DNA from 3 places in the Rhizobium sp. 62_C5_N11_2 genome. Region 2 is predicted to be linked to each of the others. Evidence: predicted binding sites of a transcription regulator. Region 2 holds the regulator's gene; each other region holds the start of a gene.
The links. Region 2 encodes LexA, which represses DNA repair genes until DNA is damaged. Its sites were predicted from a motif close to TGTTCNNNNTGTGTTCNG; they were not measured.

Region 1: a site for LexA is predicted at 8,588-8,605, ahead of AB8B31_RS26270 (ImuA family protein). Genes of this name have one in related genera too.
Region 3: a site for LexA is predicted at 4,234-4,251, ahead of AB8B31_RS25610 (ImuA family protein). Genes of this name have one in related genera too.

What each region holds. Positions count from the first base shown of each region.
Region 1 is NZ_JBPWPW010000002.1:569,556-579,798, forward strand. It holds gene AB8B31_RS26215 (aldo/keto reductase) at 1-645, opposite strand, end outside; gene AB8B31_RS26220 (aldo/keto reductase) at 736-1,560, opposite strand; gene AB8B31_RS26225 (aldo/keto reductase) at 1,682-2,650, opposite strand; gene AB8B31_RS26230 (NAD-dependent epimerase/dehydratase family protein) at 2,705-3,601, opposite strand; gene AB8B31_RS26235 (LysR family transcriptional regulator) at 3,720-4,622, opposite strand; gene AB8B31_RS26240 (hypothetical protein) at 4,748-5,194, opposite strand; gene AB8B31_RS26245 (thermonuclease family protein) at 5,185-5,658, shown strand; gene AB8B31_RS26250 (COG4315 family predicted lipoprotein) at 5,944-6,315, shown strand; gene dut (dUTP diphosphatase) at 6,243-7,058, opposite strand; gene dinB (DNA polymerase IV) at 7,120-8,214, opposite strand; gene AB8B31_RS26265 (hypothetical protein) at 8,215-8,478, opposite strand; gene AB8B31_RS26270 (ImuA family protein) at 8,652-9,410, shown strand; gene AB8B31_RS26275 (Y-family DNA polymerase) at 9,331-10,243, shown strand, end outside.
Region 2 is NZ_JBPWPW010000001.1:1,803,998-1,814,240, reverse strand. It holds gene AB8B31_RS09225 (FtsB family cell division protein) at 1-265, opposite strand, end outside; gene eno (phosphopyruvate hydratase) at 403-1,677, opposite strand; gene kdsA (3-deoxy-8-phosphooctulonate synthase) at 1,926-2,771, opposite strand; gene AB8B31_RS09210 (VOC family protein) at 2,768-3,664, opposite strand; gene lexA (transcriptional repressor LexA) at 3,863-4,582, shown strand; gene AB8B31_RS09200 (ComEC/Rec2 family competence protein) at 4,563-6,995, opposite strand; gene gltA (citrate synthase) at 7,286-8,575, shown strand; gene lpxB (lipid-A-disaccharide synthase) at 8,607-9,785, opposite strand; gene AB8B31_RS09185 (LpxI family protein) at 9,782-10,243, opposite strand, start outside.
Region 3 is NZ_JBPWPW010000002.1:440,645-450,887, reverse strand. It holds gene AB8B31_RS25625 (aminotransferase class V-fold PLP-dependent enzyme) at 1-1,155, shown strand, start outside; partial or broken gene AB8B31_RS25620 (PHP domain-containing protein) at 1,270-1,992, opposite strand; gene AB8B31_RS25615 (Y-family DNA polymerase) at 1,989-3,500, opposite strand; gene AB8B31_RS25610 (ImuA family protein) at 3,421-4,173, opposite strand; gene ligD (non-homologous end-joining DNA ligase) at 4,456-5,520, shown strand; partial or broken gene AB8B31_RS25600 (SOS response-associated peptidase) at 5,584-5,862, shown strand; partial or broken gene AB8B31_RS25595 (LEPR-XLL domain-containing protein) at 6,366-6,563, shown strand; gene AB8B31_RS25590 (Ig-like domain-containing protein) at 6,657-10,243, shown strand, end outside.

The DNA of each region.
Region 1 (10,243 bases), on a different contig from region 2:
GGTCAGCCAGCCGCCGCCGAGCGGCGACCATGGCAGCAGGCCCATGCCGGCATCCTGGCAGGCTGCGACAATCTCGAGCTCGATGTCGCGCACCAGCAGGTTATATTGCGGCTGCAGCGTCACCGGACGGGTATAACCCCGCGCCTTGGCGATCTCCGAGGCCTTGGCGATGTGCCAGCCGACATAATTGGAAAAGCCGTAATAGCCGATCTTGCCGGAGGAAACCGCATCGTCGAGGAAGCGCAGCGTCTCTTCGATCGGCGTCAGCGCATCCCAGGCATGCATCTGGTAGAGGTCGATCTGCTCGAGGCCGAGACGGCGGAGCGAATCGTCGAGCGCCTGACCGAGATGCCGGCGCGACAAGCCGATATCGTTGGGTCCGTTGCCCATCGGAAAGCGCCCCTTGGTGGCAACGATCGCCTGGCGGGCCTCGGTCGGGCGCGCCTTCAGCCAGCGTCCGATGATCTCTTCAGACTTGCCGGCGCTGTAGACATCGGCGGTATCGATGAAATTGCCGCCCCAGGCGAAATAATCGTCGAGCAGCTTGTGCGAGGCGGCCTCATCGGCCTCCGCGCCGAAGGTCATGGTGCCGAGGCAATAGGCGGTGACGACGGTCCCGCTGGGACCGAGCTTGCGATAGTCCATATTCATCTCCACTTTGAACACAACCGCGGCATCAAGGGCGGCTGTCATTTCGATGTCGACGGCGGTGAAAGAAGGAGCAGCGAACTGCCTTCACACGTCCCAAACGGGGCACCAATCGCCGTTTACCAGTCGCATGCCCTTCTCGAGGCCTTCGATCCGTTTGATCTCGGCCGGCGTCAGCGTGATCTTGCGGGCTTCGAAATTCTGCATGATGCGGTCCCTCTTGCTGGAAGACGGGATCACGACATGCCCCTTGGCGATCAGGAAGGCCAGCGCGACCTGGTCGCTGGTGGCGCTGCGGGCCTTGCCGATCTCTTCAAGAACCGGGTCGCCGACGACGGCGCCGCGCGCGAGCGGTGAATAGGCCGTGACGGCTATGCCGAGCTTTTGGCAATAGTCGATGATCGGCCGGTTCTGCATATAGACGTGGCACTCCACCTGGTTGGTGGTGATCGTGCGGCTGCCGAGCAGGCGGATGCTTTCGTCGATCAGTGCCCTGGTAAAGTTCGAAACGCCGATCTGCCTGGCAAGGCCGGCATCGAAAACCTCGGCGAACTGGCCGAGATAGTCGGCGAGCGGATATTTATTGTGCGGCGACGGCCAGTGCAGGAGCAACAGGTCGACCTGGTCGACGCGGAGCTTTTCCAGGCTTTCCCTGACCGATGGCATAACGGCGCCGGGGCCGTAATTATCGGGCTTCACCTTCGTGGTGATGAAGATTTCGCTGCGCGCCACGCCGGCGTCCTTGATGCCGCGGGCGACATCCTGCTCGTTGCCATAGCCCTGGGCGGTGTCGATGTGGCGGCAGCCGGCTTCAAGCGCCCAGATGACGCCCTGATGGGCTTCATCGGCCGAGCGGTTCCATGTGCCATAACCCATCTGCGGGATGCCGGCGACCATTGGTTCTTTCGTCACGTTCTCTTCCTTGCATCTGCATAATTCCTTAAATCGGATTCGATTTAAGGATAAAAGTATGCAGCAGTTTCAAAATGTTACAGCGTCCTTTGCGCGTCTTGAAAGACGCGCGGCGCTGTAGTCAGAAGCCGCCCACATGCAGCGGCTTGTAAGGGGCTTCGAGCGTCTTGATGTCATCGCCGGTGAGTTCGAGCTCGACCGCGGCGATCGCATCTTCAAGATGGCTCATCTTGCTGACGCCGACGATCGGTGAGGTTACGACCGGCTTCTGCAGAACCCAGGCCATCGCGACCTGCGCCATGGAGGTGCTGCGCGCCTTGGCGACGGCTTCGACGGCGTCGACGATGTCCCGGTCGCCGGTCTTCTCATACATGCTCTTGTTGTAGCGGTCGGTGGTGGCGCGCTTGGTCTCGGTACCCCAGGGACGGGTCAGCTTGCCGCCGGCAAGCGGGCTCCACGGCAATACGGCAATGCCTTGATCGGCGCAGAGCGGCAGCATTTCGCGTTCTTCCTCGCGATAGGTGAGGCTCACCTGGTTCTGCATCGAGACGAACTTTGTCCAGCCGTTGAGCTCGGCGGCATGCTGGAGCTTGGAAAACTGCCAGGCCCACATAGAGGATGCGCCGATATAGCGGGCCTTGCCGGCGCGCACGAGGTCATTCAGGGCCTCCATCGTTTCTTCAACAGGAGTGAATGGGTCGAAGCGGTGGATCTGGTAGAGATCGACATAGTCGGTGCCGAGGCGGCGCAGGCTGTTGTCGATCTCAGTAAGGATCGCGGCGCGGGACAGGCCCTGGCCGTTCGGGCCGGGACGCATGCGGCCGAATACTTTGGTCGCGAGCACAGTTTCCTGGCGGGGCGCCAGTTCCTTCAGCAAGGCGCCAGTTATCTCTTCGCTGGTGCCCTGCGCGTAGACATTGGCCGTGTCGAAGAAATTGATGCCGGCGTCCCAGGCGCGCTTGTACAACGGCCGCGCCTCATCGAGCCCGAGAACCCATGGGCGTTCGTCAGTCTGCTTGCCAAAGGACATGCAGCCAAAGCAGATGCGGCTGATTTCAAGCCCGGTTTTACCAAGTCTCACGGTCTTCATGATCTTTCCTCCGAGTTGATGATTGTCAGTCCTGACAGATGCGCGGTTGCGAGATCACAGGCCGGCCACGTATTTCCGCCAGTTGTGTTCTTCCTTGAAACCGAGAACCTCACGAATCTTCCGGTTTGAGAGAGGCGCTTCGAATTCGCCGAGCTCTCGAACGATGGGCGTGTTCGGCGCCCATCTGGCGAGGAAATCACGTGTCGGCTCCGCCGCCGTGATAGTGTCGTTGACGGCGTTGAAAACCTGGAAGCCGAGGCCGTCGGCCTGCAGGCAAAGGTCGACGATCTGCCCGAGATCGCGGGCATCGATATAGCTCCAGGCGTTCCGCTTGCGCGATGCCGGATCGGCGAGAAAACCGGGAAAACGGTCGTATTCATGCGGCTCGATGACGTTGGCGATCCGCAAGGCGTAGATGTCGATGCCGCTACGCATCGCAAAGGCGCGGGCCGTCTTTTCGTTCACGACCTTGGAGAGGCCGTAGCTGTCCATCGGGTCGGTGTCATAGTCTTCCTCGAGCGGGTAGGAATGGAAATCCTTGTCGCCCTCGGCAAAACAGACGCCATAGGTCGTCTCGCTCGACGCGATGATCACCTTCTGAATACCGAGCTTCACCGCGGCTTCGATGACGTTGTAGGTCGAGATCGCATTGACCGCGAAGGTCTGGTTGTCGGGCTTGAGGAGAAGGCTCGGTATTGCTGCGAAATGCACGACGGCATCGACCTTGGCTGGTCCGCCTGCCGTCTGCAGATCCTTGCCGCTGAAATGCATCGACAGAGCGTTGAAGGTCTGGCCGCTGTCGGTCAGATCGGTGATCAGCGTCTGCACGCCGGGGCAGTTCAAAGGAACGAGGTCGAGATTGCGGACCTTGTGACCCTTGTTGACCAGATATGGAACGGCATGACGGCCGGCCTTGCCGCTTCCGCCGGTAAATACGATCCGCTTGCTCATGTGATTGCTCGCTTCTCCACGAAGGTTCGAAAAAAGCGGTACAACGTGGGAAAGCGATGAATCAATAGACTGAAAATCACTGAGCCGATGAGTTTGATTCATCGATCGGAATTGGCCGCTACAATCCGTTGAGGCTGCGGACGATCTTGATCAGGGCCTCGACGCCGAAGGGAAGCTGCCGCCTGCTGGAATAATACATCGAAAACGGCGGGCCTATTGACGCCCACTTCGGAAGAACGACCTCCAGGCGCCCTGCCGAGACATAGGGGCTTGCAAGCCTTTCCAGGCAATAGCACAGCCCGGCGCCTTCGAGCGCCGCATTGATGGCAAGATCGGTTTCGCCCGAGATCAGTGGTCCGGGAACGTCGATCTCGCGCCGGTCGTCGCCGCGTTCAAATTCCCACTTGTAGATCTGGCCGCGGCCCGTCCGTATCCGGATGCAGCGGTGGGAATTGAGATCCTCCGGCATCACGGGGCGGCCGTGGTTCCTCAGATAGTCGGGGGCACCGACCGCGACCCATTTTAAAGGAGCAGTGAGAGGAACTGCGATCATGTCTTCCGGAATGGTGCCGCTGTACCGGATACCGGCATCGAAGCCGTCCGCGGTGACATCGACGAACTGGTCATCTACGGCGACCTCAAGTTCGACATTGGGGAAGCGCTGCTGGAACACCGGGATGGCTGGCCGCAAAAGCAGTACGGCGGCATCTTTGAGAACATTGATGCGAATGCTGCCGGCGCCAGCTTGATAGTGCCCGTTCAAGTCCTCCAAGCCGGAGTTGATAAGCTCGAGCCCGGCAGAAATCTTCTCGGCAAGCGCCGTTCCGGCGGCGGTTGGCGCAACGCTGCGGCTGGTTCGATTAAGGAGGCGAACGCCCAGCCTTTGCTCAAGCGCCTTCATGCTGTGGCTCAGGGCGGAAGCCGTTACCTCTAGGTGATCCGCCGCTTTCCGAAAACTACGGTACTGGACTATCGCGAGAAAGATCGACAGCTCGTGAATTTCATTGCGCTTGAACTGCATGTTGATCTCAGGAGGCTAGTTCGGCGATACTTCGCAACCGGTCTTAAAGGCTCTGGCTCGTTTGGTGCAACTCAGCACTCGGATGCTGGTTTGCCGGCTCGGATTCTCCACTGCCGATCACAGAATTACCCCGTATCATAGTGCCTTTCAATCTCCGGCAATGGTATCGAAAACGTGAGGGCGCTCCACGACCTGATGTCGGAGCGCCCTGAAGGGACGGCCGGTCCATGCCCCGGACTGCCGTGCGACGGGTCCAGGCCGGTGAGCAAGGCTGCCTGCCCTTGATCGAGCGTGCCGAGTTCGGGCATGTCGATCAGGAGCGCGAAGGCGGTGACTACAGACACGCCCGGGATCGAGACAATGATGTCGAAGCGCCCCGCGAGGTCGGGATCGTCCTTAATGATCAGCATGATCTCCTTTTCGATCGCGATCATCTGACGCTCGATCTGCCTGAGCTGCTCGGAGTTGTGTGGCTTGAGGACGGCCAAGGTCAGGTTTTTGCCGTGTTTCTGGCCGCAGTTCCATCTTCCTCCAATCATCGCGTCTCTTACTGAAGTCACTAATGAATCCATTGGACAACTCGATTGCCGGAGCAGATCAGCTTATCGGCCGAGCGTCGGTCATCGACGGTGACACGATTGAGATCGCCGGGCAGCGGATCCGGCTGAATGGGATCGATGCTCCGGAAAGCTGGCAGGCCTGTCGCGACGCGGCAGGGAGGCCATACCGCTGCGGCAAGGATGCCGCGTTCGCACTCGACGAGTTTCTTTCGAAATCGCGCCCGATCCGCTGCGTGGGCCATGGCAAGGACAGATATCAGCGCGTTGTTGCCGATTGCTTCAGGGCAGATGGGCAGAGCGTGAATTCCTGGCTGGTGAGGCAGGGCTGGGCCATAGACTGGCCTAGATATTCCAAGGGAGCATTTCAGGACGATCAGGTAGCCGCCCAAACTGCTGACTTGGGCATCTGGCGTGGAACCTTCGAGGTTCCGTGCAAGGCGAGAGCAGCCCGACTAAAGCGGCGGTCGGCCTGCTGATGTGCGGGATTCGCGGATGAATCCGCGTCAGTAGGAGACATCCGCCGCGCGCAGAGTGGGGCCGATTTGGGGCCATTGAACGAACCCGCTGCGCGGGAGGGCGTCCGCGGCTGAGGTAGAGGGCGCAGGCCGGACATACACTCACGCATTCCACGGGAACAAAATTGACCAGTGGTATGTCGTGTCGTCCTCCATGAGCGGAACCGCTTTCATAGTTGGGCGTTTTTGCCAGTTAGATCGGGTACTGCTGGCATTCCGCCGGCACTGCCGAATGGGAGAAAAATCATGAGAACGATATTGATCGCGATAGGTGCGTTAACTGCTTTAACCGGGTCTGCTTTTGCGGCCGAGCCGGCCAAGATGGTCGAGACGAAAATGGGCAAGGTCCTGGGCACTGAAAAAGGCATGGTGCTTTACACCTTCGACAAAGATACGAAAGGCAAATCCAACTGCGATAGCGATTGCCTGAAGAAGTGGCCGGCGTTCCACGCTGGAGCCAAGGCCAAGGCGGAAGGCGAATGGTCTCTAGTCAAAGCTGCGGATGGCAAAGAGATGTGGGCCTATGAGGTTAAGCCGCTTTACACTTATGTCGAGGATAAGAAAGCCGGTGAAGCCAACGGCGATGGCGTTGGAGGAGTGTGGCACGTGGCCAAATAGCTCACCGGGGACGGTTCGAATGGGCGGTCGTTGGATCGCCCTGAAACCCAAGACCAACTTCTGGAACGACCTATCTCTCTGTGGCTTCGCCGACAAACCCGGCCTGTCCGATGACCGCTGGCAATCATGTGATCGACTGAATTGTGCAACAACGATTGCAAGCGTCTCATTAAAATCCGCCTGGCGATTGGTGGCTGACTGCGCGATCCGTATTTCAATGACCGCAATGTACCGAAAGCGATCATTGGTGCCATCGAAAGCGATATCATAATCCCCGTGCTGCCGAGGCCCCTGCCTCCGCGAGGTGCCTCCGAAATCTCCGGCAAAGATTGAAACTCCGCCTGCACGAAAGGGGCAATGACCAACTGAGCAATGCGGTCACCGGAACCGCTGAAGGGCGCGTTGGAAGTGTTGAATAGGATCACCTTGAGCTCGCCCCGGTAGTCGCTGTCGATCGGGCCGGGTGAGTTCAGGACTATGATTCCATGTTCCGCCGGCAACCCCGAGCGAGATCGGATCTGAGCTTCCCCGCCCAAAGGCAACTCGAGCGCGATCCCGGTTGTGCTGACCTCGCGGGTTCCTGGCGCCAGCTCGATGGCGGGGCCATCGAAGGCAGCGAAGACGTCCGCCCCGGCTGGCCCAGAGGTCTGATACTCTGGAAGTCTGGCTCGATCGGTCAACAGCAGAACTTTGACACGGGACCTATCCGGTGTGCTCTTCTCCGGTCGGAAGTCACCGCACATCAATGGGCTCGACAATTATGCCACGATGGGCACCGACAGGAAAAATTCGGCAAGTGTCTAACTAAAGTGCCAGCCGCAACTGCGGCGTCGATTCAAGCCTCCGCCGTTCCAACGAAGACAGCGACACGCCGAGCAGACGGACCCCTTTTTGCGGCGGGAAGAGCGGCATGAGAAGCAGGTCGACCAACTCCTCGAGATCAGTGATCGCCGACAGGGGTCCCGGAGCGGTCTTGCTGCGGGTGATTTGGCTGAAGTCGGCATATTTGACCTTGAGCGTCACCGTCTTGGCGCCGATCTCATTGGCCTCGCAGTATCCCCAGACTTTCTCGACCAGCGGCTGAAGCCCTTCGCGCGCGGGTTCGTAGGAATGGATGTCCTCAGCGAATGTGTCTTCGGCGCCGACTGATTTCCGCACTCGGTCCGGCTTGACCTGACGATCGTCGATTCCGCGAGCAATCCCGTAGAAATAGGGTCCTGACTTCCCGAAATGTTCGACGAGGAAGTCGAGTGTTTTCTCCTTCAGGTCTGCTCCCGTTTCGATCCCGAGCCGATGCATCTTCTCGGCCGTCGCCGGTCCGACGCCATGAAACTTCTTGATGGGCAGGCGCTCGACGAAGGCCGGACCATTCTTCGGCGTGATGACGAACTGGCCATCCGGCTTGTTCTGGTCGGATGCCATCTTTGCGAGGAACTTGTTGTAGGAAATACCGGCGGATGCGGTCAGTCCTGTCGCCGCCTTGATCCTGGCGCGGATCTCCTCCGCGATCTCGGTGGCAATCTCCATCCCTTTGAGGTTTTCGGTGACGTCCAGATAAGCCTCGTCAAGCGACAACGGCTCGATCATCGGCGTGTATTCGGCGAAGATCGTTCGGATCTGCAACGACACGGCTTTGTAGACGTCGAAGCGTGGCTTGACGAAGATGAGGTCCGGGCATTTCCGCTGCGCAGTCACCGAGGGCATGGCGGAATGGACGCCGAACCTTCTGGCCTCATAACTGGCGGCCGCCACCACGCCGCGGGCAGCAGGACTGCCGACGGCAACCGGCAGGCCACGCAGCTCCGGATTGTCGCGCTGCTCGACCGATGCGTAGAAGGCGTCCATGTCGACATGCACAATCTTGCGCGGCCGTTCGCGGTTGTCTTCGCCTGTTATCATCTAGCCTCCATCAGCGAGACCATGACTCAAACATGGGAAGTGCGCCCCACACTTGTCACCGTGGGGCGTCTGCATCCGCTCGCAGCCCATGGCCATGCGCCGGCGGATTTCCGCGAAGGTGACGCTTGCGCCAAACGCTTTCACCAACAGTTTGCGCTCATGTGCACAATGGCGATCGCAGACCCGGCAGATGAGTTCGACCACCGGGACTTTATGATCTTTCAGTCTAGGGGGCGCATCGTCCACAACCCGCATTCGGCGCATCCGAAAATATTCCTTTCCCACCATCCGATTGAATCCGCTGGCGATTTTTCTGCCTTGCACCCGTGCTCAACTTCAGCGGGTCACATGCGCATTGACTCATTTACTCTATAAGAACAAATACAGAACATATTACTGTTTCTCAAGCTGAAAACGGGTTGCCGTCGAAGGAGATCATGAACTCAGCCGCCGCCCCAAACGCCGTCCTCGACGGCCTGCGCGAGCAGATCGCGCACCTGGAAAGCGCCCGTCGGCGCAACCGTGGCGTTTTGCCTTTCGGTGTAGCGCAGATCGACGAGCGGCTTCCGGGTGGTGGATTGGCCTATGGGGCGCTGCACGAGTGCGCCGGCGGCGGGACCGGCACCGTCGACGGGGCGGCGGCCGCCCTGTTCGTGGCCGGGATAGCCGCTCGCACCAAAGGCAAGGTCGTCTGGTGCCTGACACGTCCCGACTTGTTCTTCCCGGCCCTGGCGCAGGCGGGTCTTCATCCGAACCGGGTCGTCTTTGTCGAGTCCGACAAGGAGGAAGACGTCCTTGCCAATATGGAGGAGGGCCTTTCATACGGCGGCCTCGGGGCGGTGATCGGCGAGATCGTCCGGCTGCCGATGGCGGCGTCCCGGCGGCTGCAACTCGCAGCCGAGAAAACCGGCACGATGGCGCTCGTGGTGCGGCGATGGAGACGGCAGACCGAAGCCAGCGACTTCGGCCAGCCGACGGCGTCGACCACGCGCTGGAGGGTGAGCGTCATCCCCAGCGAGGAGCTGCCAGTTCCGGGCGTCGGGCGGGCGAGGTGGCTTCTGGAGCTGATGAGGGTGAAAGCGGGCGAATGCGCTGAGTTCGAAGTGGGGGCCTGCGATGCCGAGGGTCGTATCGATTTTTTTTCCCGATCTCCCTACGGACAGGATCAGGCGGGCCGATCCCGTCATTCCGGTTGAGGAGGCGATCGCCGTCATTTCGAAGAGCGGCTCCAAGCGCTGGGTGTCGGCCGCCGACGCCGCGGCCAGGAAGGTCGGCCTCCATGTGGGCATTCCGGCCGCCAAGGCGCAGGCGCTCTTCCAGGGTCTCCGTATGATCGACGCCGATCCCGCCGCCGATGCAGCGGCGCTCGAGCGCATCACCATGTGGGCGTTGAGCCAGTATTCGCCGATCGTCGCCATCGACCCGCCGAATGGCATCGTCATGGATACGGAGGGCGCGGACCATCTACAGGGTGGCGAGGAGCGCATGTTGACGAGCATCGCCAACCGCTTCCGCGCCAAGGGCCTGACAACACGGGTCGCCATAGCGGACACGTGGGGTGCCGCCCACGCATGCGCCCGTGCCATCAACCGGGAAACCGTCATCGTCCCGAGTGGGGAGACTATCCGGGCCGTCGAGCGCCTTCCGATCTCGCTGCTTCGGCTGCCCGAGAAGATCGTGAGTGATCTGCGCACGCTAGGCTTTCGGACAATAGGGGAGCTTTCGGCAACGCCGCGCGCTCCCTTGGCGCTTCGCTTCGGACCGGAAGTGGGTCGCCGTCTCGACCAGATGTTCGGTCGCGTCTTCGAACCAATAGATCCCATCCGTAGCCCGGAACTCGTCGAGGTCAGCCGGGCGTTCGCCGAACCGATCGGTGCGCCGGAGACGATCAACAAGTACGTCGGACGGCTGGTTGTTCAACTCGTCGCCGAACTCCAGCGGAGGGGTCTTGGCGTCCGTCGGACCGATCTCATCGTCGAGAAGGTCGACGGTACTCGCCAAGCGATCAGAGCGGGAACCGCCAAGCCCG
Region 2 (10,243 bases):
GATAACGCGCTTTTTCGTCCAACATATCCTTGTCGAGCGAGCCGTCACTGAGGAGCGCGACCTGATTTTCCAGATGTTCGCGCTTCGCCTTCAAGACTGCAAGCTCTTTTTCACGCGCGACACGCTGATGCTCGAACGTCTCCGTTGCGCGCAGGCCGTAATCGCCATGGATGCAATGATAACCGAAATAGGAGAGGAAGGCGACCGTCATGGCCGGAATGACGAAGCGACCGATCTTTCTCTTCTTATGATGCTTTGTCCACATACACGCATGCTCTTGAACGCATTACCAATTCGTTCAATCTAACGCGCAGAGATTAACCGTTCGTTGACTCTAAAAACCGGGCAATAAAAAACCCGCGCCGGGAAGGCGCGGGTTAAACCATTGAACATCAGATCCGATCAGCCGCGAATGATCGAGCGGCCGGCATACTGGGCCTGCGGGCCGAGGCCCTCTTCGATGCGGATCAGCTGGTTGTACTTGGCAAGACGGTCGGAACGCGACAGCGAGCCGGTCTTGATCTGACCGCAGTTGGTGGCGACGGCGAGATCGGCGATGGTCGAATCTTCGGTCTCGCCGGAGCGGTGCGACATGACGGCGGTATAGGCCGCCTTGTGCGCCGTGTTGACGGCATCGAGCGTTTCCGTCAGCGAGCCGATCTGGTTGACCTTGACGAGGATCGAGTTGGCGACGCCCATGCGGATGCCGTCGCGAAGACGGGCGGAGTTGGTAACGAAGAGATCGTCGCCGACGAGCTGGGTCTTCTTGCCGGTCAGGTCGGTCAACGTCTTCCAGCCGTCCCAATCGTCTTCGGCCATGCCGTCCTCGATCGAGATGATCGGATACTTGGCGGCGAGCTCAGCCAGATATTCGGCCATGGCGCCCGATTCCAGCGTGCGGCCTTCCCCTTCGAGAACGTATTTGCCGTCCTTGAAGAATTCGGTCGAGGCGCAGTCGAGGCCGAGGTAGATGTCCTCGCCTGGCTTGTAGCCGGCTTTCTCGACCGACTTCATGATGAAGTCGAGAGCTTCCGAAGCACTCTTCAGACCCGGTGCGAAACCGCCTTCGTCGCCGACATTGGTGTTATGGCCCTGCGCGGCAAGTTCCTTGCGCAGCGTATGGAAGACTTCCGAACCCATGCGCACGGCTTCGGCGATCGAATCGGCGCCGACTGGCAGGATCATGAATTCCTGGAAATCGATCGGATTGTCGGCGTGGGCGCCGCCGTTGATGATGTTCATCATCGGCACCGGCAGCAGGCTGGCGGAAGCGCCGCCGACATAACGGTAGAGCGGCAGGCCGGACGCCTGGGCAGCAGCCTTGGCGACGGCGAGCGACACGCCGAGGATGGCGTTGGCGCCGAGGCGCGACTTGTTCGGCGTGCCGTCCAGCTCGATCATGATGTTGTCGATCTGGATCTGGTTTTCGGCGTCGATGCCGCCGATCGCGTCGAAGATCTCGGTGTTGGCGGCTTCCACCGCCTTTTCGACACCCTTGCCCAGGTAGCGCTTGCCGCCGTCGCGCAGTTCGACCGCCTCATGCGCGCCCGTCGAGGCGCCCGAGGGAACGGCCGCGCGGCCCATGCTGCCATCTTCGAGATAGACATCGACTTCGACGGTGGGGTTGCCACGGCTATCGAGAATCTCGCGGGCGATGATATCGGTGATTGCAGTCATGGGTTCTTCCTGCTCGGTGGGTGGTGATAAGTCGGTTCGAAACCTGTCTTAGTCGAAGGCGTGCAAATTACAATGCTGCAATTTCCAGCCTTCGAACCAGTGTTTGGATCTCGCCTAAAGCGCGTCGCGATCTTTCAGATTCGCTTGCCACGCTTTAGGTCTTTGGCTTTCCGCATGTCGTTGTCGCAAAACCGCTGCACACTTTTTCGCGACATGCCTATAGCACGATCATGTCAGGCTGTTGAACGTCAAGCCTTGGCGACCGCATCGAAGGCAAGCAGCTTTTCAAGCAGCCGCGGCATGTCCTCGAGATAGACCATGTTCGGGCCGTCCGAAGGTGCATTGTCGGGGTCCTGGTGGGTTTCGACGAAGACACCGGCAACACCGGCAGCCACTGCTGCGCGCGCCAGTGTTTCCACGAATTCCCGCTGACCGCCGGAGGAATCGCCCTGCCCGCCCGGCTGCGCAACGGAATGGGTGGCATCGAAGATAACGGGCGCGCCCATCGCCGCCATGATCGGCAGCGAGCGCATGTCGGAAACCAGCGTATTATAGCCGAAGGAGGCGCCGCGCTCGCACAGCAGCACGTTCGGATTGCCGCTGGCGTTGAGCTTCTTCAGGACGTTCTTCATGTCCCAGGGGGCGAGGAACTGGCCCTTCTTGACATTGACGACGCGGCCGGTCTTGGCGGCGGCGATGAGAAGGTCGGTCTGGCGGCAAAGGAAGGCCGGGATCTGCAGGACGTCGACGATCTTTGCCACCTCCGCGCATTGCTCGGCGGTATGAACGTCGGTCAGGACAGGAAAGCCGAACTCCTTCTTGAGGTCGGCAAAGACCTCCATGCCCTTTTCGATCCCGATACCGCGCTCAGCCGAGAGCGAGGTGCGGTTCGCCTTGTCGAAGGAGCTCTTGTAGACGAGGCCGATGCCGAGCTTTGCGCAAAGCTCTTTCAGCGTACCGGCAACCATGAAGGCGTGGTCGCGGCTCTCCATCTGGCAGGGACCGGCAATTAGCGACAGGCGGCCGGTATTGGAAAAGGTCACCTGGCCTTGGCCTTCGCCGATCTTGACTTCGGAATTCGTCTCAGTGCTCATCGTGTCTCCTCGAAGGCGAAGAGCGTGCCCTGCCCGGGCGCGGGCTTCACCAGAATGCGATTGTTCTTGCGCGTGTATGTCACCCCGTTAGCAGCCAAATGCGCTTCTGTCACGGCAAGATCGGCGACAATGAAGAGGATTGCCCGGCCACGGAGGCCGCGATCGGCGGATGAGCCGGCGATCTCGAAATAGGCTTCTAGCCCTTCCGGCGTCATCAGGCTGATTTTCGCGTTCGAAGCAGCAACATTGACGCCAAAACCGGTTTTCTCGACTGCCGCCTGCGCCACGGCAAGGCCGACGAAGGCTCCGAAAGCGGCGGCATCAGGCGCGCAGAGCGCGATCTCGGCAATGCCGGTGACGCCATTGGCATGCGTCTCCAGCGCGCCGCGGTCGGCCGGCAGCGGATTGACGCGTTCGACGCTGAAAAGGAAGAGATCGGGCGCTCGCAGGTCGCCGGCAAAAGCCAGCTTGAAGCCGGCGACGCTCTCAGAACCGTCCGGCATCGTCATCGGCCGGGTGAACTGCAGCATCTCGCCGGCGCTCGATCCGTTGCCGACGAAGTTCTGATGATCGATGCCGGCATCCTTACTACCGAAAGCAAGCCCCGAAAGCCCCTCCTCGCCGCAGCGGAAGCGGAAGGCCCGGTTGCGGGCGGTGAAAACATTGCCTTGCCGCGCTGAGGCCTCGCTCTCCTCGACACTCGCAATCCCGAGCGGCTCCAGATAAGTCTTGTCGGCAAAAAAGACGCAGGCGTTTTCCGTTCCGAAGGGATGGCGTGCATCGGCGGCAACGGTGAAGCCGAGCTTGCCAAGCCTCTCGCGCGCCAGATCGATATTGACGACGGGCAGCACCACATGATCCAGCGGGTGCGGCTTGGCGGAACGCTCGTTCATGATATCCCTCCTGGAAGCGGCAAGAGATGTGCGATGGCGCGCCCCTCAATGCAAGACATGTGTCCCAATCCGGCGAATGAAAATAAAAATCTCAACGAGTTGGCGCCAAGTTTTACGGAAATTTAGCTACTTGCGGAACACATATGGAACATATAGTGTCTGTTCTGGATTTGTTTCAATCACGAGGTCACAACGTCGATGCTCACGCGCAAACAACAGGAGCTTCTCCTTTTCATTCATGAGCGCATGAAGGAATCCGGCGTTCCGCCATCTTTCGACGAAATGAAGGATGCCCTGGACCTCGCTTCCAAGTCCGGGATTCACCGGCTGATTACGGCGCTCGAGGAACGTGGCTTCATTCGCCGCCTACCGAACCGCGCCCGTGCGCTCGAGGTTATCAAGCTTCCGGAGGCCTACAGCCCCAGCATTCAGCCCCGGCGGGGCTTTTCGCCCAGCGTCATCGAGGGCAGCCTTGGCAAGCCGCAGCCGGTCGCCACTCCTGCTCCGGCAAAACCCGTCGCCGACAACGGCAACTCGGTATCCGTGCCGGTCATGGGCCGTATCGCCGCCGGTGTTCCGATCTCGGCGATCCAGAACAACACCCACGAAATCGTCGTTCCGGCGGACATGCTCGGTTCCGGTGAACATTATGCGCTCGAGGTCAAGGGCGATTCGATGATCGACGCCGGCATCTTCGACGGCGACACCGTGATTATTCGCAACGGCAGCACCGCAAGTCCTGGCGACATCGTCGTTGCTCTCGTCGATGACGAAGAAGCGACACTCAAACGCTTCCGCCGCAAAGGCGCCTCGATCGCGCTGGAGGCGGCCAACCCGGCTTACGAGACCCGGATTTTCGGGCCGGACCGCGTCAAGGTTCAGGGCAAGCTCGTCGGCCTCATTCGCCGCTATCACTGACATCAGGCAGTCCGGATTCGGCAAAACTGTTGCTGCGCCAGTCATAGGCGCGATGCCGCATCCATGGCCGCGACAATGCATCGAATGCGGTTGCGACCTCCAGGCCGGCGTCGGCGAAGCGCAACTCGACGGAACCGGTCCTGCGCAGCGTTTCGCCGGTGAAGAGCGTCGCCCCTGAGCGGCAGCTGTTGAAGCGCAGGCGGACCGACGTCACGACGATATCGGCCGCGTCGCATGCCGGACCGAGATAGGCGGCATTGTCGATGACAGCAACCACGTGACCATTGCCAAGCCTTGATATGCACCAGGCCTTCTTGACGCAGGAAAAGCGGTTTGCTTCACCACCAGCTGCAGCCGCCCGCATCGCCGACCTTGCTTCGTTCTGCTGATCGCGGGAAAGCCTGACGCGGCGGTCTTCTCCCTCCGGCGGGATAGCAGGACCATCCAGCATCTTCGGCGGGTGATGCGTCGGCAGGACCAGCGCTCTCTGCCACTGGTCGAAGATGAAATCCGGCGGTCTTTCACGGTTGGAAGCCATGGCCCCCGCCTCGACGATTGCGACGAGACCACCATCCTCCGAAATCGCCAGATCCGGCGGCCGGGGAACCGGCAGAAGCAAGAGGACGAGCGTCGACACCGCGATGATCGATGTGCCGATATGGTGCAGCCGGGTGCGGAGCAGCGTCAGCAGCAGAAAGCCTGCGACGGCTATCGCGAAATACCAAGCGGGCAAGCGGCCGATGCCGATGTCGCCACCCCAGCCGGACACCGTCTTTGCGATCGCGATCACCAGATCGAGGCCGAATCCGACGACCTTCCAAGGCAAAACGTCCAGACCGAAAGGCATGAGCAGCATCGCCAGCAACCCGGCCGGCATGATGATGAAGGAGATGATCGGCATCGTCGCGAGGTTTGCCGGCAGGCCATAGGCAGTCAGGCGATGAAAATGCTCGATCGAAAACAGCGCGGTGGAAAAGCCGCCGATCAGCGAGGTCAGGAAGACGCCGCCGAAGAAACCCGCAACCGTAACGACGGGCCGAAAAACCGGCAGCTTCAGGAAAGCGTTTTCGCGGACGCGCCGGTCCTTCCACAGCTGGTAGCCAGATACCAACGCCAATGTCGCGGCAAAGGACATCTGGAAGCTCGGACCCAAGACCTCGGACGGTGAAATGGCGAGAATGACGAGCGCCGAGAGAGCGACATTGCGCAGGCTGATCGACGGCCGGTCGAAGAAGACGGCAATCAACATGATCGCCATCATGATGAAGGCGCGTTCGGCCGAGACGGCAAAGCCGGAGATCAGGAAATAGGCCGTGACGGCGATGAGCGCGCCGGCAGCAGCGATCTTCTTGGTCGGATAGGCTTGGGCGACACCGGGAAAGAGGCTGAGCAGCATGCGGAAACCGACGAAGAAGATGCCGGCTGACAGCGCCATGTTGAGGCCGGAGATAGCGATGATATGAGCCAGACCGGACTGGCGCAGCGCCTCCGTCGTCTCATTCGAGATGGCGCGCCGCTCGTCCGTCACCAGAGCAGCGGCAAAAGCGCCGGTGTCGCCGGGCAGGATCGACCTTATGCGGTCGCCGATACCGCTGCGCAGCCGATAGAGACCTTCGAGCAGCGCTTCCGTCGTCGATCTGGCCGCTTGCGGACCTGCCTGCAAATCGACCTTTGTCGGCGCACCGTAGAAGAAGCCGTTGGCGCCGATGCCATCGAAATAGGCACCGAAGGAGAAGTCGTTGAGCTCCGGAAGCGCTGGACCTGCTGGCGGCGTCAGCCGTGCCCTGCCGGTTATGATATCACCGATCTCGAAAGGCGCGTCCGCGCCGCGGGCGATCGCGGTTATGCGCCCCGGCGGCCGCTTCACCTCCGGCGCCTCAGTGCCGGTGACGGCAAGAATATAGCGCCACCGCCCGCGACCATCGCCTTCGCGCCGCTCGACACGGCCGGTCACCGTCGTCGTCACTGATGAATCGAGGATCACGGTCGAAGCCCGTCGGCTCTCGAGCTGCGCCGAGACCACGCCGCAGGCGACAAGTGCAAGCGCCAGCAGCGTTGCCCGCAATGCCGCCCGGCTGCGGCTGGCGATGAGAACCGCGACGGTCAGCACCAACAGGCAGAGCAGCGATGCAACGAGCGGGAAGTCCGATGCCGCTAGAAACCAGAAGGCTGAGCCGGCGCCGAGGAAGACCGGTGAGAACAGCAGCAGGCGGCCATGGTCCGCCTCTTCGCCCAGCATGCGCATGCCACCACGCAGCGATTGCGAGGCTGCTGCCGGCAGCCGGTGGCGCCACGGTGTCGCCGACTGCGTCCTTGCAGGCCGCGTCACCACGACAGGCGGAGAAAAACCGGCGGAGTCGGCAAGGCCGGCGCCTGCTTCCGGCCGCAATTCGACTGTCGTCAACTCCTGCATGTGCTGCCCAAGGTCACTCGCCCAGACAGCCAGAATGCAACCGCCAATCAAATCCGGCAAGAATAATCGATTGAAAAGTGAGGGAAAATTGAAAGAGCCAAAAGAGCAGTCGAATCATCGGCTTCCGATATGCATGCGGCTCATCGCTGCAGTGCCTAAAAGGTGATACTGCAATGCACAAAATGCCATCACGGTAACTTGGCATTAGCCTCGCGATCATATAGCTATCGGTGAGGACGCTTAACCCCTATGGCGCTTTTATGGCGCCACCGCCATTTCGGAGGATCAGCATGACGGATCAAAGCGCTACAATAAAAATCGGTGACAAATCAGTCGACCTTGCCGTTAAAAGCGGCACGATCGGACCGAGCGTCATCGATATCGGTGCCCTCTACAAGAACACGGCTTCCTTCACCTACGATCCGGGTTTCACGTCGACTGCATCCTGTGAATCGAAAATCACCTACATCGACGGCGACGAAGGTGTCCTGCTGCATCGCGGCTATCCGATCGAGCAGCTCGCCGAACATGGCGACTTCCTCGAGGTCTGCTACCTCTTGCTTTACGGCGAACTGCCGACCACCGTGCAGAAGAAGGATTTCGATTATCGCGTCACGCACCACACCATGGTGCACGAGCAGATGAGCCGCTTCTTCACCGGCTTCCGCCGCGATGCGCATCCGATGGCGGTCATGTGCGGCTGCGTCGGCGCGCTGTCGGCCTTCTACCACGACTCCACCGACATCACCGATCCGCACCAGCGCATGGTCGCCAGCCTGCGCATGATCGCCAAGATGCCGACGCTTGCCGCCATGGCCTACAAGTACCATATCGGCCAGCCCTTCGTTTACCCGAAGAACGACCTCGACTATGCCTCGAACTTCCTGCGAATGTGTTTTGCCGTGCCTTGCGAGGAATATGTGGTCAATCCGGTGCTTGCCCGCGCCATGGACCGCATCTTCATCCTGCATGCCGATCATGAGCAGAACGCCTCGACCTCGACCGTCCGTCTCGCCGGTTCGTCGGGCGCCAACCCGTTCGCCTGCATCGCTGCCGGCATCGCCTGCCTCTGGGGCCCCGCGCATGGCGGCGCCAACGAAGCAGCGCTCAACATGCTGAACGAGATAGGCTCGGTCGACCACATTCCGGAATATATCGCCCGCGCCAAGGACAAGAACGATCCGTTCCGCCTGATGGGCTTCGGTCACCGCGTCTACAAGAACTATGATCCGCGCGCCAAGATCATGCAGAAGACGACGCATGAAGTGCTTGGCGAACTCGGCATCAAGGATGATCCGTTGCTCGAAGTGGCGATGGAGCTGGAGCGCATCGCGCTCACCGACGAATATTTCATCGAAAAGAAGCTCTATCCGAACATCGACTTCTATTCCGGCATCACGCTGAAGGCGCTGGGCTTCCCCACGACCATGTTCACAGTGCTCTTCGCGCTTGCCCGCACCGTCGGCTGGATCGCGCAGTGGAACGAGATGATCGAGGATCCGGAACAGCGCATCGGCCGTCCGCGCCAGCTCTATGTCGGCGAACCGAAGCGCGATTACATCCCGGTTTCGAAGCGCTGATCGCTTTAAAAGAACCCAAAAGAAAACCCGGTCAGAAATGACCGGGTTTTTTCTTTTCCAGCACGTCGAGAAGGATCTCGGCGGCGTGCTCGCCGGGCGGCTTTTCGGTCTGCATGCGTTGCCAGACGAGATCGTAACCCTCGTTCATCGCCTTCAATTGGAGCGTATCGGCCGACAGCCGCTCCATCCAGCGCGCCAGGCTTGCGCCGCGGACCACCTCGTTCAGATATTCCGGCACGACGGCATAATCGGCGATGATATTGGGCAATGCGCCCGTCCATACCTTGATGCGCTTGGTCAGCAGGCTGATGATCCAATCCGTCTTATAGACGGACACCGTCGGCACGCCGGCAAGGCCGAGTTCGAGGATGACCGTACCGGAAGCCGCCATCGCGGCATCCGCTTCGGCAAAGGCCTTCCACTTCTGCATGGATCCGACCACGACCTCCGGCGGCGTGGCCCAGCCGGCGACGAGACCCTTCACCAGCGCTTCATTGTGCGGCACGGTGGGCAGCAGGAAACGCATCGGGCCGTTGCGGGCGACGAGTTCCCTGGCCGCGTCCTCGAAAAACGGCAGCAGCCTGCTGATTTCGGAGGATCTTGACCCAGGAAGCATCAGGATCGTCTTACCCGCTTCGCCGACGGGTGCGCGCCCGGCGCGCAACCGCCGCGCTTCGAGCAGCGCCGGATCGGCGGTCAGGCGATGGCCGACATAGGTGGTCTCAGGCCCGCCGAGCGTGCGCATCACTGCCGGCTCGAAGGGCAGGACGGCGAGCACATGATCGACGTAGCCGAGCATGCGCGTGGCGCGATATTCCTTCCAGGCCCAAACGCTCGGACAGACGTAATTGACAACAGGCAGATCGGGCAGCGCGGTGCGGACACGCTTGGCGACGCGATGGGTGAAATCCGGGCTGTCGATAATGAGAAGAATATCAGGCTTTGCGGCAATGATGGCAGCCGTCGTCTGGCGGATCAGGGTATAGAGCTTCGGCAGCCGACTCAGCACCTGGGTGATGCCCATGATCGACAGCTCGGAGAAATCGAACAGGGACCGCAAGCCTTCCGCCTGCAGCCCCTCGCCGCCGACGCCGACGAGTTCCACCGGTCCTCTATGAATCCGCTTCAGGGCGGCAATGAGATCTGCTCCAAGCAGATCCCCCGACACCTCGCCGGCAATGACGGCGATCTTCAGCGGCGCCCCGTTCATTCGAGCCCCCATGACGGCAGGCCGCGATCGATGCCGCAGACGAAAAGCCCGGCCTCATCAGCGGCTTTGATGACGGCGGCGCGATCGAGCACCAGCGAGCGGCCGGCCTCGACGGCGACGCCGGCAAGGCCGGCTTTCCTCGCGTTCAAGACCGTGGAAACGCCGATCGCCGGCAGGTCGGCACGGATATCCTGTTGCGGCTTGCAGAGCTTGACAAGCGCGCCGCGGCGGCGCGGCGAGATGCGCCCGGCGGCTCTGAGACCCGCGACACGCTCCAGCATCTCGTCCGTGCCCTCAAGACCCTCCAGCGCGACGATACGCCCGCCGATGGCGACGGCGCCCTGGCCGACATCGAGCCGGCCGAGCATTTCGGCGGCTTCCGCCGCGCGGTTGATATCGCGCCGGTCTTCTTCGCCCGGTATCGCCGTGCCGAGCGGGCCGACGGCGGCAAGAAGGTC
Region 3 (10,243 bases), on a different contig from region 2:
TATCTGAACGCGGCCGAACTCGCAGTCATCCGCAGCCAATACCCGATCGTCAAAGAATGCATCTATTGGAACAACGCCGCTGTTTCCCCTATATCGATCGGCGTGCGGGATGCGATCGCCCGGCAGGCGACACTCCATGCCACGGACACGTCCGGGATCATGGTGGCAAGCGCGCCGACATGCGACAAAGGACGCAGCCTTGCCGCCAAACTTGTTGGCTCGACTGCGGAACGGATTGCCTACATCCAGAACACCTCGCATGGCCTGTCGCTCGTCGCCTTGGGAATCGACTGGAAGCCTGGTGACAACCTGGTGGTTCCTGAGCTCGAATTTCCCTCAAACTTTCTCATTTGGGAGACGCTTTCCCAGCAAGGTGTGGAAATCCGCACGATGAAGGCGCGCAACGGAGCGCTTGCTCCAGATGATCTTCGTTTCCTGGTCGACAGCAGGACGAAACTGGTCGCAGTGAGCCATGTTCAGTTCTACAGCGGTTTCCGGGTCGATCTCGCCGGATTCTCGCAAATCTGCGCCGATCACGACGCATTGTTGGTCGTCGACGGCACGCAGTCGGTCGGGGTGCTGAGCGTGGACATGGAGGGCGAAGGCGTAGATGTCCTCGTTGTGAGCGCGCATAAATGGATGCTCGGACCAGTCGGAATCGGCTTCGCCGCGTTCTCCGAAAGGGCTTTCGAACGCATCAAGCCGCGCATCGTCGGTTGGTTGAGTGTGAACGACGCCTTCGCCTTTCATCGCGTTCTCGATTTTCTTCCAGACGCCAAGCGGTTCGAACCAGGCACCGAGAACGGCGCAGGCATCTTCGGATTGGCCAAGAGGCTTGAAGAGATCGATTCCATCGGCATGGAGAAGATCGAGAGTTATGTTATGGAACTCGGAGCGCGAATTCGGACGCAGGCTAAATCCGCAGGGTACGAAATCATGAGTGATTGGCCGGAAGAATCCCAGTCGGGCATCATCCTGCTGAAGAATCCAAAGATGGCCACCAGCGTCCTGTTTGCAGACTTAGATGCTGCCGACGTGAAATGCAGCGTCAGGAACGACGCCGTCCGTTTTTCGCCTCACTACTACAGCAATGAGGATGAGCTTGCGCTGGTCTCAGAGGTATTACGCGGAGCAGCGTCCCGAGCCAATGCGTAACACGCCACTCGCTCGAAGGCGGCACTTTGATAGTGCGCATGCTGCATTTGTCGCATTCCGGCCAAATTCCGGTGATCCTGGACAGCAAGGAACGGTGTCAATACAAAGGCCACCGATAGTTGGCGCGAGGGCGTGCCGGTACCGCCGAAACAACCGCTCCATTTCTTCCGGCGGCTTCAGATAGCGGTCGGCGTGGCGCTCGCGCTCGAAGCCGACCTCGTCGATTGTGGTGCGGGTGCGAATGCAGGTGACGATGTCCTGCAACTGCCGGCGACCTGGTTCGTGGAAGAGGATGTCATTGGTGACGACCGTCTTCACCTTGAACCGCGCTGCAAGATTGGAAATCTCATGCAGCCGCAGCTGATCGTTCTGCCGACGCCGCAGACAAAGCGACACATAGGCGCGGTCGCCAAAAAGCTCGGCCATCTTGCGCAGCTGGATCGCGCAGACGTCATCCGGCAGATCCGGCACCAGGACGCCGATCATGCCGTCGTTGTAGGCGATGACATCGTCCCAGTGCAGGATGCAGTTGTTCTTGCCGCCGCGCGACTTACCGAGCGTGATCAGCCGGGTGAGCCTGGAATAGGCAGCGCGATCGGTCGGATAGACCAGCAACGACATGCCGTCTTGCAGATCGAGCCGGCAACCGACAACGAGACGTAATCCCGTGGCGCGCGATGCTTCAAGCGCCCGAACGATTCCCGCAAGCGAATTGCGGTCGACAACTCCGATGGCTTCGATGCCAAGAGCCTTGGCGGTATCGAACAGTTCCTGCGCCGAGCTTGCGCCGCGCAGGAAGGAAAAATGGGTCGTGACCTGCAGCTCGGCATAACTCATGCGAAGATCCCATGGCAGAACCAGCGGTGGCTTCCGGTTTCGGGATCGATGCCATCACCTGAGCGAAACACCCAAAGACGCTCGCCGGCCTCGTCTTCGATGACGAAGTAGTCCCGCACCGCCTCCATCTCTGCGTCACGCTGCCACCACTCGCCAAAAATCCTCTCAGGCCCATCGGCTCGCTTGACCTTCCGGCGCCTTCCGCGCCAGGTAATCGAGACCGGCGGGCGGTCCGGCAGCAAGGCGATGGCCTCGATCAGTTCGGGACGGGCCAGCAGCCGCACCGGCCGGCGCCAATGGCTGACCCAGGTGACCTCGACCGGGTCGGCCGCGGCGCTGATGCGTTGAACGGAGCGCTCTGGCACGTCGGAGGCAACCGGTGCCACCCGATAGACGCGCTGGCCGCGATTGCCGTAGATATCGATCAGCGGCGTCACGTCCTTCACTTCCTCCTCGACCAGCGAGGAGGATTTCTGGCGCTCCTCCAGCGGCTCGACTATCACCGCAACCAGGTTGAGCTTCTCGATCCCGAAGCCGGGTTCGATCTTTTCCGTCCGGTCGCGAAACAGCTTCGTCAGCCACCCGACATCGCGCACCGGCTTCACCGTGCCGGCACGGATCGCCTGCCGTGTTCCGTCAACCTTCTCGACGATCAGGTCGGCGCGCCGAACACCAAGGCCGCGTTTCTGCAGTTCCTCGATCAGTTGTACGACCAGCCGGCCGACATATTTGTTGATGGTTTCGGCAGCACCGATCGGCTCGGCGAAGGCTCTGGAGACCTCGATCGTTTCGGCGGTGCGGATCGGATCGATTGGTTCGGGAACCCGGCCGAACATCTGGTCGAGCCGCCGGCCAATCTCCGGACCGAAACGAAGCGTCAGCGGCGCGCGCGGCATGTTGGCCAATTCGCCGATCGTCTGGAAGCCAAGCGTGCGCAGATCGCTGACAACCTTTCCCGGAAGGCGCAGCAACGATATCGGCAGCTTTTCGACGGCGCGGACGGTCTCACCTGAAGGCACGATGACCGTTTCGCGGCTGATGACACGGGCGCAGGCGTGGGCTGCACCCCAGGTGTCGGCGATCGCGACACGGGGAGTGAGTTTTTTTGCCAGGAACTGATTGGCGATCTTCGTCACCATCGGCAGCTCGCCGCCTTGCAGATGGTCGGCACCCTCGGTATCCATGACGATCCCGTCGACCCCATCGACTGCGACGATCGGAGAATAGAGCGTCAGCGCCCAAAGGGTAATGCGTTCGAGTGCTGCGGCATCCTTTACAGGATCCGCATCGACCAGCATCAGGCCGCGGAACAGCGCCTGTGCTTTGGCGGCCGGCATGCCGACATGCACGCCGGCCTTTCGGGCGGCCGCGTCGGCCGCCGATACCCAGCGTTTCGAGCCGCTCCTGGCGATCACGGCGATCGCCTGTTCAGGCGGAATTGACGGATCGGCGCGACGAATACGATCCGTCGGCAGATCCGGAAGATAGATCGAGACGACCCTTGTCATCGCACGCCCTCACGAGAAACTCAGCACATTCACCCGCTTTCACGCGCATCAATTCCAGCAACCACTGGGCCCTTCCCACACCCGGCACTGGCAATTCCTCCGACGGCATGACGCTCACCCGCCATCGCGTGGTCGACGCCGTCGGCTGTCCGAAATCGTTGGCCTCCGTCTGCCGACGCCATCGCCGGACGGCGAGCGCCATCGTGCCCGTTCGCTCGGCCACCAGCTGCAGCCGGCGCGAGCTGACCATCGGCAGGCGAACGAGTTCACCGACGACCGCGCCGAGCCCACCGAAGGACAGCCCCTCCTCCATGTTGGCGAGCACATCTTCTTCCTTGTCGGACTCGACGAAGATCACCCTGTCAGCATGCAGTCCGACCTGGGCGAGTGCAGGAAAGAAGAGATCGGGACGCGTCAGGCACCAGACAACGGGACCTTTGGTGCGGGCAGCTATCCCCGCCGCAAAAAGCGCTGCCGCCGCGCCATCAACCGTGCCCGACCCGCCGCCGGCAAATTCGTGCAGGGCACCATAGGCCAAACCACCGCCCGGCAGGACCGCATCGATTTCCGGCACGCCGAAGGACAGACAGCCAGCCTTTCTGGCTGACACGCCCTCCAGCGAGGCGATGCGCTCGCGCAGGTCGGTAATCACCCGTTCACGGGCAGCAGTCATCGTTCACGGCTCCCTTCAAGGTCGTGTTGGCGGCCGACATCATGTCGATCAAAATGCGGATGTTCCCTTTCTGTTCCGACCAAATAAAAGAGTCAAGCAACCGGAGGATTGGGAATATTATCCTGAACATTAGGAATCAACAGAATACCCATGGGAATCAGCGCAATAGAAGCCTGCGAATTTTTTTCCGAGCATTCGCGAGCGCTACTCCCTTTGTGTGAATTGCGGGGACAAGTCGGTATCGTCACAGTGTCTTTAAGATTTTTCTGCTGAACTGGGGTGATGAAGAAGCCTCCGAGATCAAAACCCCTCCTTCATGACGCCGAGGCCCCGATCCGTTCCCGGCCGCGCAGGAAGCGCAATCCAGCCCAACCCCAGCTGCTCTTCGATCCCATGCCTGAGCGCGTCGAACCCGCGCTAGCGCAACTGAAGGCTCATCCCCCAAAAGGAGACGAGTGGAGCTGGGAGCTGAAATGGGATGGCTATCGCCTTGCGGTCCATATCGAGCCGCAAGGGATCCGGATCCTCACCCGCGGCGGCCATGACTGGACGCATCGGTTTCCGGCCATAGAGCAGGCCGCCCGAGCACTCGGGCCGGCGACGATGATCATCGATGGCGAAGCCGTCGTGCTCGACGAAGAGGGCCGGCCGGATTTCGGTCTGCTGCAGCAATCGCTTGGCGCATCCGGCAAACAAGCTGGCAACCGTGCCTCCGACGCCGTCCTTTACGCTTTCGATCTTATCTATCTGGACGGGCACGATCTGCGCGGTGTCGAATACCGTTCGCGCCGACACCTTCTCGAGGACACGTTGAACGGGCCAAAGAATGATCAAGTCGGCGCCATCAGGCTATCGGAAACACTCGATGGCGAACCAGTTGTCCTGCTTGAGCATGTCTGCCGCCTCGGGCTGGAAGGCATCGTCGGCAAGCACCTCGATCGGCCCTATCGTTCCGGCCGAACCGGAGATTGGGTGAAAGTCAAATGCGTCCAGAGCGAGGCCTTCTTCATCGTCGGTTATGAGAGGTCGGCGACCTTCGCTGCTGGCTTCGGCTCGTTGATTCTGGCTGCGTATCGTGGTGATGAGCTCGTCCACATCGGAAGCGTCGGCACGGGATTCAGGCAAGCCGAGGTCATCAGGTTGCGGAAGATGCTGGACACGCTGCGATGGAAGCGAAAGCAGCCGCCCCTGTCCTATTCCGGAAGCGCCGATATTGTCTGGGTCGAACCGACCTTGATCGCCGAGATCGAGTTTCGCGCCTGGACGGCGGACGGGAAACTCCGTCATCCGTCGTACAAAGGCTTGCGAGAACGCCAGGACAATGCCGAGGTCTTTCGGCTCGACTAGCGAAACCGCCGCCATGCGCTAGATTGTCCGTCATTCGAGCTGAAGCGGAGTAGATGGCTTGCAATGTGCAACCTTTATCGCATGGAAGACAGGGACTGGGTCGCAAAATGGGCCGAAAGCCTGATTAACCTGATGCCCGCCTACCAGATGAACCCCGATCAGATGGGGCCAATCGTCCGGAACACCGCCGACGGGAAGACGCAGCTGGTCCATGCGCGCTGGGGACTGCCCTCCCCGCGCTTCGCGCTTGAGAAGGCGGCCAAAATCAAGGCCGAGAAACTTGCTGCCAAGGGCAAGGCTTTCGATCTCGAGGAGCTGATCCGCATGCACTTGGATGCGGGCGCCTTGGGATGAAGCCAGGGATTTGGCCTGACGCGCTGATCATTTTCTCGCGTGAACCGCACCACTTTTCGGGGGCCATCCATAGAGCTTCAGCGGTGGCTTGTTGTCTTTGCGTCATCGTCGCCAGAAGTTAGGGAGCTTTCGCTATCCTGACAAACACGTAAATTCCACCGGCAAACTGCGCCAGTCCGCTTGCTGTGGTCATTGCCTGCACTACCCCGTCAATCGGCGGCGCTCTGGTTGGCAAATTTCCACAGAACGATGATCGTGAACGCAAGCGAGAAGGCGAACTCAAGTCTGCCGCAGAGCAGTCGAACATTTTCGCGCATCCAATAAAGCGTTACTCCGGATGCTGCCATAACTTATGGTTGCGCTGTTCGCGTCAGAAGGTAGCGCTGCCTACCACTAGTACCTCTAAAGGTGAAATTTATATATCTAGAATATACGGTAACGTAATTTTGAGCCGGAGTGGTTGTATCGATCTCATTGCGCGGGGGGCGTAAATGAATATTGCAACTCGCCTTAAACGTTTGGGCACCAGTTGTTCGGGGCACGCCATGTCGTCAGCCTCCAACTCGCCCTCATCGAAAGAAAACAATAGAAAGAAAAACGATGCAGCAGAGCCACGCGAAACTGCGGGCATCATATTCGAAAGTCTTGAGCCACGACTGCTTCTTTCGGCCGATTTTTTGCCAGTCCATGGGTCGATAGACACCCCCGGTGAGACCGACAAATTCACGTTCCACCTAGCTGAACACGCACAGCTCTACTTCGACTCTCTAGAAAATAGTGATTTGACGTGGAGCTTGACGGGCCCGAGCGGTTCCGAAGGAACAGACCGTCCGTTCATCGACTCGGAGGCTTCCGCCTCTCGTTCCACACTACTCGATCTTGTTGCCGGAGATTATACTTTAACCGTCGGTGGATCGGCCGACGCCACCGGCTCCTACGATTTCCGCCTGCTCGATCTTGCCGCCGCAAATCCGATCACGTCGGGCCAACTGGTCGAGGGCAATCTTGCGACCGGCCGCGAGACCCTGCTCTACCGTTTCGATGCTGCCGCCGGAGAGCGCTTCTTCTTCGACTGGAGGAATGGCACAAACGCCGCCAACTGGCGCCTCATCGACCCCTTCGGCAAAGACGTCTGGTCGCAAGGCTTCGGCGATCGCGACGTCGAGACGCTCGCCCTGTCGGGAACCTATACGCTTGCCGTCGAAGGCTATGTCTCCAATCCCGACAGTCCCCTCGACGTCACCTTCGCCATCCAAAAGGTCACCGATACAACGAAGCCGATGGCGATCGGTGCCCCGGCAGGCGGCGAGATCACCCATGCCGGTCAGCAGAACCGCTTCACCTTCTCCCTTGCAGCCGCTGGCCGCTTCTATTTCGACAGCCTGACAAACGATCCGAACCTGCAATGGCGCCTCATCGGCCCGCGCGGTGTGGAGATCGACGCCCGTCCCTTCACCAATTCGGACGCCGCCAGCCTTTCCGGCAGCCCGGTGCTCGAACTCTTGGCCGGCGCCTACACGCTCACCGTTGACGGCTACAACGACGCCACCGGCTCCTACGATTTCCGCCTGCTCGATCTTGCCGCCGCAAATCCGATTATCCGGGGCGAGCAGGTTCCTGGGACGCTCGCCTCGGGAAACGAGACAGCGATCTACAGCTTCAGCGCTCAAGCCGGCGACCAGATCCTGCTCAATCGACAGGTCCTCACCGCCGGCAGTCCGTACTGGCGATTGATCGACCCCTATGGCGGCCAGGTCTATGGTGGCTTTTTCAATGATAGCCCGACACTCACCCTTCCTCTAACCGGCGTCTATACCCTTCTTTTCGAAGGGCAGGTCGATGCCACCGGGGCGATGCAATATACATTCAACGTCACCTCGCAAGGCCATGTCGAGCTGCCGGCGCCGACCGGCGCAGACATCGTCCTGGGTGAGACCAAACAAGGGGAGATCACCGCAGAGGGCGAACAGGACGACTATGTCTTCAACATCACCCAGCCAAAACAAATCCTCTTCGATACCCTGAGCAACACGCCTGACCTGCTCTGGGATCTTGTTGGTCCGCAGGGCGAGGTGGTCTCCTCCCGCTCCTTCGCCAATTCCGATGCATGGACGATTGGAAGTGATGCCACCCTCCTGCTCAAGGTACCGGGCATCTATCGATTGCGGGTGCAGGGCAATGGCCCCTCGGTTGGCTCCTACGCGTTCCGCCTGCTCGATCTTGCCGCCGCAAATCCGATCACGTCGGGCCAGCTGGTCGAGGGCAATCTTGCGACCGGCCGCGAGACCCTGCTCTACCGTTTCGATGCTGCCGCCGGCGAGCGCTTCTACTTCGACTGGCGGGACGGCACCGGCTCCATCAACTGGCGCCTCATCGATCCCTTCGGCAAAGAGGTCTGGTCGCAAGGCTTCGGCGATCGCGACGTCGAGACGCTCGCCCTGTCGGGAACCTATACGCTTGCCGTCGAAGGCTATGTCTCCAATCCCGACAGTCCCCTCGACGTCACCTTCGCCATCCAGAAGGTCACCGATACAACGAAGCCGATGGCGATCGGTGCCCCGGCAGGCGGCGAGATCACCCATGCCGGTCAGCAGAACCGCTTCACCTTCTCCCTTGCAGCCGCTGGCCGCTTCTATTTCGACAGCCTGACAAACGATCCGAACCTGCAATGGCGCCTCATCGGCCCGCGCGGTGTGGAGATCGACGCCCGTCCCTTCACCAATTCGGACGCCGCCAGCCTTTCCGGCAGCCCGGTGCTCGAACTCTTGGCCGGATCCTACACGCTCATCGTCGACGGCTACAACGACGCCACCGGCTCCTACGATTTCCGCCTGCTCGATCTTGCCGCCGCAAATCCGATCACGTCGGGCCAACTGGTCGATGGCAATCTTGCGACCGGCCGCGAGACCCTGCTCTACCGTTTCGATGCTGCCGCCGGAGAGCGCTTCTTCTTCGACTGGAGGAATGGCACAAACGCCGCCAACTGGCGCCTCATCGACCCCTTTGGCAAAGACGTCTGGTCGCAAGGCTTCGGCGATCGCGACGTCGAGACGCTCGCCCTGTCGGGAACCTATACGCTTGCCGTCGAAGGCTATGTCTCCAATCCCGACAGTCCCCTCGACGTCACCTTCGCCATCCAAAAGGTCACCGATACGGCGCCTGCTCCCATTCCTTCATCAGGAGACGGCCCCGGCGCGGACCTCGTCGTTGACGATATCGGGGTCAATCCGCCTACGGGTTGGCGTCCAGGTGATACGGTCAATCTCACCTGGACCGTCCGCAACACCGGCAATCTGCCCACCGGAAACGCTTGGGCAGATCAGATCCGCATTCGCAATCTCTCCACAGGACAAACTGTCCTTGTCGAAAATGTCGCGTCCGAGAGCCAGGCCGGCCTTGCGGCCGGTGCCAGCCAGACGCGCCATCACAGCCTGACATGGCCCTCCGGATTGGCAAGCGCTGGCGAGTTTTCCTTCGAGATCACGGCGGATGCCGGCAACCAGGTTGCCGAGACCAATTCGACCGGAACGGCCGAAGCCAACAACTTGGCGCAGCTGACGATCGCATCGGCGCCGGACCTCAGGATTGCCGATCTCCGTGTCATCACCACGGATGTCGAGGCCGGCGGTACGGTCACGATCGAATGGAAGGATATAAACAGCGGCGCGCTCGCGGTGACGACAGGCTGGTATACGCAGATTGCTGTGGTCAATGCCGCGACCGGCGAGACGGTGTCGACGACTTTTGCATATTACGATCCGGCCGCGGTGGGGAATGGCCCGCTGGCAAGCGGACAGAGCCGACTGCGCAGCCAGAGCATACAACTTCCGCACGGCTCAAAGGGCGCCGGCACGCTCGTCATCACTGTCACGGCGGATCGTAATCAGGATGGTAGCGGCGGTATCATCGAAGCAGCCGATGGGGTCAACGCGGAGTCAAATAACAACGCTTTCGTGGAAGTGTTGTCGCAGTCGAGGTTCTATCCCGACCTCGCGGTCACCAACCTTTCGGCCCCCGCCATCGGGATCGGAGGGCAAGAGATCGAGGTGGAATGGACCGTTGCCAACAAGGGACCGGTCGCCACGGGCGCGACGGCCTGGAAGGACACGGTCATCCTCAGCCGCGATGCGATATGGGGAAATAACGATGACATCGTAATCGCAAGCTTTGACAGGGCGGGAGGACTCGCTCCCGAGGGAGAATATTCGCGCAAGGAGACGATCGCGCTTCCTTCACGCCTCGACGGCGGCTACCTGCTGACCGTGCGCACTGACGCCGCAGGCGCGAACATCGAACCTGACACGCTAAGCAACAATACTGGCGTTCCCGTTTCGATTGATTTGCAGTCCCCTGCATCGGATCTCGTCGT